DNA from 2 places in the Rossellomorea sp. LjRoot5 genome. Region 1 is predicted to be linked to the other one. Evidence: predicted binding sites of a transcription regulator. Region 1 holds the regulator's gene; the other holds the start of a gene.
What was found. Region 1 encodes Rex, which represses fermentation and respiration genes when NADH is low (regulators of the CRP and FNR family bind a similar motif). Its sites were predicted from a motif close to TTGTGAAATATTTCACAA; they were not measured.

Region 1 (4,268 bases):
ATCTCATACACTTGATTGACGACGCTGTCTAAAAAGTAGCGATCATGGGAAACGATCAAGACGGCTCCTTCATAGCTCTGCAGATACGATTCAAGCCAAGATAACGTTTCGATATCCAAGTGGTTGGTCGGCTCATCAAGGATGAGGATGTCAGGCTTGGTCAGTAGAAGCTTACCAAGGGCCAAACGGGTTTTCTGGCCGCCGCTCAATGTGGATATCTTTGTTTCGTAATCAAAATCGGCGAAGTTCAATCCGTGAAGGACGGAACGGATATCCGCTTCATACTGATAGCCGCCGGAATCTTTGAAGAGAACCTGGAGTTGATCGTATTCCTTCAATACCCGTTGATAGACATCCTCTTGCTCATATACTGAAGGATCGGCCATTTGCTGCTCCAGTGATCGTAATTTCTTTTCCTGCAGTTTCAATTCCTCAAAGACGGTCAGCATCTCAGACCAGATGGATAGATCAGATTCTAGACCCGTATTTTGGGCAAGATACCCGATGGAGACGCCCTTTGGCTTAGTGATCTCCCCGGAATCGTAGGAGAGGTGACCTGCAATTATTTTTAGAAGAGTCGACTTTCCTGCGCCATTACGGCCGACAAGGGCAACGCGATCTCTAGTCTGTATTTCAAGTTTAATATTTGATAGGATATTATCTGCACCGAAGTTCTTTGTTAGTTGATTCACTTGTAAAAGAATCATGACGTTTCACCTCTATTTCATAGTGCTAGTGTACCGTATTTGAGAGGGGAACGGCAATAAATCGACTATTAATCTTCGTACACTTAGGATAAAATATAGTGTATGATGAGTAGTAGAGTTTAATAAATTCTGGATGCTTTCAATTTTGGAAGCGGTATCAGAGGTTTTGAATAGATGTGGGGGAATACAATATGAACCAGGATACAACGAAAATTCCACAGGCAACGGCCAAGCGCCTTCCGCTATATTATCGGTTTATCAAGAATCTGTACTCATCCGGTAAGCAGAGGGTTTCATCGAAGGAATTAAGTGAAGCGGTGAAAGTTGATTCTGCTACGATCCGCAGGGACTTTTCTTATTTTGGTGCATTGGGTAAAAAGGGATACGGCTATAATGTCAATTATCTGTTATCCTTCTTCCGTAAGACACTGGATCAGGATGCCCTTACGAAGGTTGTGCTGATCGGGGTGGGGAATCTTGGTACAGCGTTTCTTCATTATAATTTCATCAAGAATAATAATACGAAGATCGAAATGGCTTTTGAGGTGGATGAAAAGAAGGTCGGGACTCAAATCAGCGATGTACCCGTTTTTCATTTAGATGATTTAGAAGAGGGTCTTGTGGGGCATGATATTGAAGTAGCGATTCTGACGGTGCCGGCATCTTCTGCTCAGAATATCACAGACCGATTGGTTTCTTCGAATATAAAGGGGATACTGAATTTCACCCCTGCGAGATTGACGGTGCCTGACCATATCCGCGTCCATCACATCGACTTGGCGGTGGAACTTCAGTCACTCGTTTACTTCTTGAAGCATTATTCAGAGGATGACACGGAAATGTCACAAGATGGAATCATAACAGAATAGAAAATTCTTCATATTTACGTTATGATAGAATGGTAAAAGAGGAGGTGTCTCATTATGCCAGGTCCAGGTAGCCTCGTATTAATAGCAGTCGTTGCTTTACTTATTTTCGGTCCTAAGAAACTTCCGGAATTAGGAAAAGCGGCAGGAAATACATTGCGTGAATTTAAAAATGCAACAAAAGGCTTAGCAGATGATGAAGACGAAAAAAATAATAGTGCTAAGTAGAGTAGGATGAACGCCATGAGTCAAAGAGACATGACAGTTTATGAACATATAGGAGAATTGCAAAAACGACTCATGTTTGTAGTCGTTTTCTTCTTGTTAGCAGTTGTTGTAAGCTTCTTTCTTGCGGAACCGCTGATCAGGTACTTACAGCATGCCGATGAAGCGAAAGAATTAACCATGAATGCCTTTCGTATCACAGATCCTCTCAAGATCTATATGGAAATGATCATGTTCATTGCTTTGATCATGACATCCCCTATCATTCTCTTTCAAGTCTGGTCTTTTGTCAGTCCGGGTTTATACGAAAGAGAAAGAAAAGTGACGCTTAGTTATATTCCAGTTTCCCTAATCCTTTTCTTAGGTGGATTGTCATTTTCTTATTTTATTTTGTTTCCATATATCGTGAAATTCATGATGGGTTTATCAATGAATCTCAATATAGAACAAGTGATCGGAATAAACGAATATTTTCATTTCTTATTCCAGATCACGATTCCTTTTGGTTTTCTCTTTCAGTTACCCGTAGCCATGCTTTTTCTTACACGGTTAGGTATCATCACGCCGATGATGATGGGGAAGATGAGGAAAGCAGCCTACTTTATCTTATTGGTCATCGCGGCTCTTATCACGCCACCCGATATTGTGTCTCATCTAATGGTGACGGTACCGCTGTTCATACTATATGAAATCAGCATCTGGATCTCCAAGATCGGATACAAAAAGGTATTGGAAGCGGAGCAGAAGCTTGAAATGGAACAGTACGAGGACAAAAATAAGGATTGATCAAATGATCAATCCTTATTTTTTGTTCTTTATTTGTTTTTTAATTTTGAAATGCAGCATAATCATCCTTAACCCGGAACCGAAGTCCAGGGTCGCAAGAAAGATGAGCATATACGTGAAAAATCCCCAACCTTCATCATTCTGTACGTTTTGTACAGCAAAATAGGTGAAGAGCACACCGAGAAGGAGATAGATCACTCCCGAGAATAATGGTGATCTCCTCATAGAAATAATCCTCCAATAAATCCTTGAATTTTTTCAGCTTCATTCATCATTTTATCGATATCGTCCCTATAGATAGATTGCATTAGAACGACCGTTGTATTCATCGCCACGTGAGCAAATATTGGCACCAGGATCCGCTTCGTTTTTACATAAAGAAAGGCGAAGGTGAAGCCCATTGCTGAATACAGGATCACATGCTCAGGTTCGAAATGGGCAAGGGCGAAGATGACCGAACTGATGAGAGCGGCAAAGAAGAAATGCATCTTCTCATACAGGACCCCGAAAATGATCTTCCTGAACACGATTTCCTCTAGTATTGGTCCGATGATGGCTGCGACCAGCATGGATAATGGAACCTTTTCAATAATGCCGATGATCATCTGAGTGTTTTCAGATCCCATTTGAATTCCTAACGCATATTCGACTTGTATCGCAACCGATTGAGCGATGAATGCCATGAAAATTCCGAGTACCGCCCAAACAATCGAACGGCCGGCGCCCATGGGAGCACTCCGTTCAAGCCGTGTGCTTGTTTCACTTTTCCTTAAAATGCCTCCCACAATGAGAAGGGTCAGCGTAAAGCTGATGACGAGCCAATATCCAGGGACAAGGCTTCGTACCGTCTCATCGGCTAACCCGAGGACGTCGACACCGATCTTATATAAAAGGGGTACCCCGACAATGCTTGAAAGCTGCATGACGATATAGGCAATTAAAATAAATCCGAAATGTTTTTTCAACGTTTGATCTCCTTTAGCACCTGTATGTTAACGACCAGCTTTACTTTACTCCTGTACAATTCTACTAAGAAAAGCGGAACTGTTCAAATCTAAGGGTTTCTTTTACCCTGGAATATATGGGGAAAAGAGGGCATAGGATAGGAGGGTGTGAAAAAAAGAGAAATATGACGAAAAAAATTTCAGGCAGGACTCTTGCAAAATGAAAACGAATTAATTAATATAATAGTTGTGTTAGCACTCACAGTGAGCGAGTGCTAATAAAAATCATTTACATAATTCAAGGAGGTTGTTTCACTTGTTAAAACCACTAGGTGATCGCGTCGTTATCGAGCTAGTTGAGTCAGAAGAAAAAACAGCAAGCGGTATTGTGCTACCGGATTCCGCAAAGGAAAAGCCACAAGAAGGTAAAGTGATGGCTGTAGGTACTGGTCGCATTCTTGACAACGGTGAGCGCGTTGCTCTTGAGGTAGCTGTCGGCGATCGGATCATTTTCTCTAAATACGCTGGTACAGAAGTGAAATGCCAAGGCACAGAATACCTGATCCTTCGTGATAGCGATATTCTGGCTGTAGTTGGCGAATAATTAAATTTCCGTATAGTAAACCATACATTATTTAAATAAGAGGAGGACTTTATCAATGGCTAAAGATATTAAATTCAGCGAAGAAGCACGCCGTTCCATGCTTCGCGGTGTCGATCAATTAGCAAATGCAGTAAAA
Region 2 (4,268 bases), 4.0 Mb from region 1:
CGAAAAGAGCTAACGCATAGCGTTTTGCAACTGTAGAGTAGCTCATCGCTCTTCCCCTACCTCTTGAATATAATCGTTAATTAACTTCTGTTGATCATCAGCAGAAAGTTCTTTCTCAATGACCTTAGAAGCAATAAGTACTGATAAAGATGCAACCTGTTTCTGTAGTGCTGCAACAGCTTGTTCTTTTTGAGTTTCGATTTCGCGCTTTGCAGATTCTTTCAATCTCTCTGCCTCTTGACGAGCAGTTGCGATAATCTCTTCACGTTGTTCAGAACCTTGTTTCTTAGAGTTTTCAATCATTGTTTGAGCTTCAAGACGAGCTTCTTTCAGAAGTTTCTTTTGCTCTTCTAAAATATTATTTGCCTCAGTGCGGCTCTTTTCGGCTGCCGTGATTTCACCGGCGATGTGGTCTTCACGCTGCTGCATGATTCCCATTAATGGACCCCAGGCGAATTTCTTTAGTAGCGCCATAAGGACCAGGAACATAATCAGCTGAAAGACAATATCCCCTGTGTTAAGGCCGCCGTGACCTGCTGCCTCACCTATAACGAATGCGTTAGTAAACATACTCGATTCACTCCCTTCAAGAATCGATTGGATCGTATTTTTTATAAATGAACCGTTCTTGCAAAGAATCTATTCTCTAATACATAGGAATGGCGAAGATAATCGTCAAGACGAACTTCGCCATTCAACCTGTCCGTTTTATTAGCTTCCCAGTGCGATGAAAGCGATAACTACACCGATGATTGGAAGTGCCTCAACTAATGCGATACCGATGAACATTGTTGTTTGTAAAGTACCACGTAATTCCGGTTGACGTGCAATTCCTTCTACTGTACGACCTACGATAAGACCGTTACCAATACCTGCTCCTAGTGCTGCTAAACCAACTGCAATTGCTGCTGCGATAAGACTCATTCTAAAGTTCCTCCTTTAATGTATAAGAAAAATATTTTTTACATATATGTTTGTCCACCGTAATGAACAGGTATATATTAATGGTCGTGGCTAACTTTGTGAGCCATATAAACCATTGTTAACATACAGAAAATGAACGCCTGGATCGATCCGACAAATACCGAGAATCCTTGCCAAGCAAGCATTGGTGCGATTGCTCCGATCGTTCCTCCGATACCACCGTTAACGGCAAGACCCGCAAGTAGTGCAAGCAGGATTTCACCGGCATAGATGTTACCGTAAAGTCGAAGACCCAATGTAAGAGTGTTTGCAAACTCTTCAATGATTTTTAGCGGGAATAACCACCACATAGGTTTGAAAAAGTCTTTCCCATATTCGCCAAACCCTTTCAACCTGATTCCATAGAAATGGGATAGTACCACGACCATAACCGCCAGGGTCATCGTGATGGCAGGATCGGCTGTAGGCGATTTCCACCATAATTCGCCGTCATACACGACAGAGAATGGCAGACCCAGCATATTCGATACAAAAATATACATGATAATCGTGAGACCTAAGATATGAAAACGGCCACCCGTCTTCCAGTCCATGTTGCTCTTAATGATCCCCTTGACGAAGTCCATCACCCACTCGAAAAAGTTCTGCATACCGGTAGGCTTCAGGGCTAAGCGACGTGTAGATAAGAGGGCAATAATAAACACTATGGCCGTTGCGACCGTGATCATCAAAACGTTCGCAAGGTTAAAAGTCAAACCCAGAAAATGGGCTGTAGGTGCTCCATGATTCAAAATACTTCACCTCTCTTCCCCGCTATTTATTAGTTTTGAAGCTGCTGAAAAAATAATCTATCATAATGACAATATAGGTCGTCATTAATCCAATAATAAGACTTAGGAGATGAAATGTTTCTGGAAATCGTGTGGCAATGATGACTCCAAGGGCGGCTGCGGCCATACGGGAAGTGGTTCCTAGTGATCTCACTTTTTTTCCCTCTACCACGGCGTCCCCGAACTTCGAGACCCGCTTGGTCATGCCCCAGTGCATATAAAGACTTAAAACTGTCCCTAAAATTAACCCTAAGAATACTGATTTGTGGGTGGTGAATCCCCAACCCAGGACGTAAATAGAAAGCACGTAAATTATGTATTTCCGCTGTCTATTAAACATTTGATGGAGTTCCGGCATATCTTATTATTCTCCTAAGAAGAAATGTCGTACTGTTCGAAGCATCGCATAAATCCCTGCGGCAAGGCCGAGGAGCAAACCGATGATTAAAAAGAGTGGTGCTGAATCAACCTGCTGATCAATCCATCTCCCCAGGAAAATCCCGACTAAGATAGACCCGACAAGCTGTGCTAGAATGGCAGAATAAATCGCCATCGCTTTATATGGGCTTTCGTTTTTTTGACCCATTTCAACCTCTCCCATTCAAACGAAATTTGAACATGAGGCAAGCATTTCAGACATGATGTAAAACCGATTGCATAAGGGTTTCCGCATTGTGAAAACCTTATCATTTTACATCCTTTGTAAGCATACAATAGGGCTTAATCTATGTCAATGCGTTCAAGTTAAAAAGTTCACAACCTATCCACGCGTTTCCAGATTGTTCACATTTTCAACACAATTACCAGAAAAGCGGAGGCGGGTTGGGCAGGCCCGACAAGCACAACTGGGAAATCCCTAAAGGCGCTTTTTGCCTTTTGGGATTTTTCAGTTGTGACCTCGAGGGACTACCCGCCGGAGCTGGATCTCGAAAAGCGGAGGCGGGTTGGGCAGAGGCGACAAGCATAAGATGAATGGACTGGAAAGGCGTCCTTTGCCTTTTTGGTCGGCTTGACTTATGACCTCGAGCCCCAAGCCCCCGGAGCTGGATCCGTCGAAAAGCCCATCCGACTGCCCACCCCACACGCACAACTTTGAAATATATTAACAAATTCATAGATATCCTACTTCGCATGCCCCTCCATTATATAGAAGAATCCCCTACTGAGTAACCCTTGAATTTAATGTAAATACTTCCAACTGATTTCAAATTGCTAGCGTATTAAAAAACAAAGGTCCGTCCCTCAAAAATTGTAAGAGGGACGGACCTTTACTCAGTTTCATTCATTCGGATCGAAGGATTTTGGACGCTTATCCAGGTGACCGAAATGGTAGCGGATCGCTTGGGTGATTCGGTAGGATGCCTGTCCGTCTCCGTATGGGTTTGTTGCTTTGGACATTTTGCGGTGTGCTTCAGGATCTGTCAGAAGTTCTTTCGCAAGCTTGTAGATGTTTTCTTCTTCATTACCTGCAAGCTTCAGTGTTCCGGCTTCAATCCCTTCCGGACGCTCGGTTGTGTCGCGAAGGACCAGAACCGGAACTCCTAACGAAGGTGCTTCTTCCTGAACACCGCCAGAATCTGTCAGAATCAGATGTGCACGGGAGGCGAAGTTATGGAAATCAATGACATCTAAAGGCTCAATCAGATGAATCCGCTTATCGTCTCCAAGTACTTCATCCGCGACTTCACGAACGGCCGGGTTCAAGTGAACCGGATAGACAACCTGGATATCATCATGCTCTTCCACTAATCGCTTAATGGCACGGAACATGTTACGCATCGGTTGACCCAGGTTTTCACGTCGGTGAGCCGTCAGTAGAACTAGCCGATCATCTCCAACCTTCTCCAATACCTCATGATGGTACTCGTCTTTTACCGTCGTTTTTAACGCATCAATCGCTGTGTTACCTGTAATGAAGATTCCCTCTTCTTTCTTACTTTCATTCAGAAGATTCTGGGATGATTTTTCCGTTGGAGCAAAATGAAGATCCGCCATGACACCTGTCAGCTGACGATTCATCTCCTCAGGGAATGGTGAATATTTATTCCACGTTCTTAGGCCTGCTTCTACATGACCAACCGAGATCTGATTGTAGAAGGCTGCAAGGCTTGCCACGAATGTTGTCGTGGTATCACCATGTACAAGAACAATATCCGGCTTTGCTTCTTTCATGATTTTATCAAGACCTTCTAACCCACGTGTCGTTACATCAATCAATGTTTGGCGGTCCTTCATGATGTTCAGGTCGAAATCAGGTTTGATATCAAAAATATTCAATACCTGATCAAGCATTTCACGGTGCTGAGCTGTTACTGTTACAATCGTTTCAAAGCTTTCCGGATATTTCTTCAATTCCAGGACAAGAGGAGCCATCTTGATGGCTTCCGGTCTTGTTCCGAAAATCGTCATTACCTTGATTGGATTCGTCATTTTTTCTCCCTGCCTTTCTTATTTCGTTCCGTACAAACGATCTCCCGCGTCCCCAAGTCCAGGAACGATGTAGCCTTTTTCATT

Region 2: a site for Rex is predicted at 2,496-2,513, ahead of ACSQ2E_RS01120 (AtpZ/AtpI family protein). Genes of this name have one in related genera too.

What each region holds. Positions count from the first base shown of each region.
Region 1 covers NZ_CAXUQN020000001.1:4,191,778-4,196,045, reverse strand. Annotated here, with positions in the region: gene ACSQ2E_RS21350 (ABC-F family ATP-binding cassette domain-containing protein) at 1-707, opposite strand, end outside; gene ACSQ2E_RS21345 (redox-sensing transcriptional repressor Rex) at 899-1,576, shown strand; gene ACSQ2E_RS21340 (twin-arginine translocase TatA/TatE family subunit) at 1,631-1,801, shown strand; gene tatC (twin-arginine translocase subunit TatC) at 1,817-2,584, shown strand; gene ACSQ2E_RS21330 (YdiK family protein) at 2,600-2,809, opposite strand; gene ACSQ2E_RS21325 (CPBP family intramembrane glutamic endopeptidase) at 2,806-3,549, opposite strand; gene groES (co-chaperone GroES) at 3,845-4,132, shown strand; gene groL (chaperonin GroEL) at 4,188-4,268, shown strand, end outside.
Region 2 covers NZ_CAXUQN020000001.1:214,595-218,862, reverse strand. Annotated here, with positions in the region: gene ACSQ2E_RS01145 (F0F1 ATP synthase subunit delta) at 1-46, opposite strand, end outside; gene atpF (F0F1 ATP synthase subunit B) at 43-570, opposite strand; gene atpE (F0F1 ATP synthase subunit C) at 712-924, opposite strand; gene atpB (F0F1 ATP synthase subunit A) at 1,002-1,715, opposite strand; gene ACSQ2E_RS01125 (ATP synthase subunit I) at 1,738-2,112, opposite strand; gene ACSQ2E_RS01120 (AtpZ/AtpI family protein) at 2,119-2,340, opposite strand; gene wecB (non-hydrolyzing UDP-N-acetylglucosamine 2-epimerase) at 3,033-4,184, opposite strand; gene upp (uracil phosphoribosyltransferase) at 4,203-4,268, opposite strand, start outside.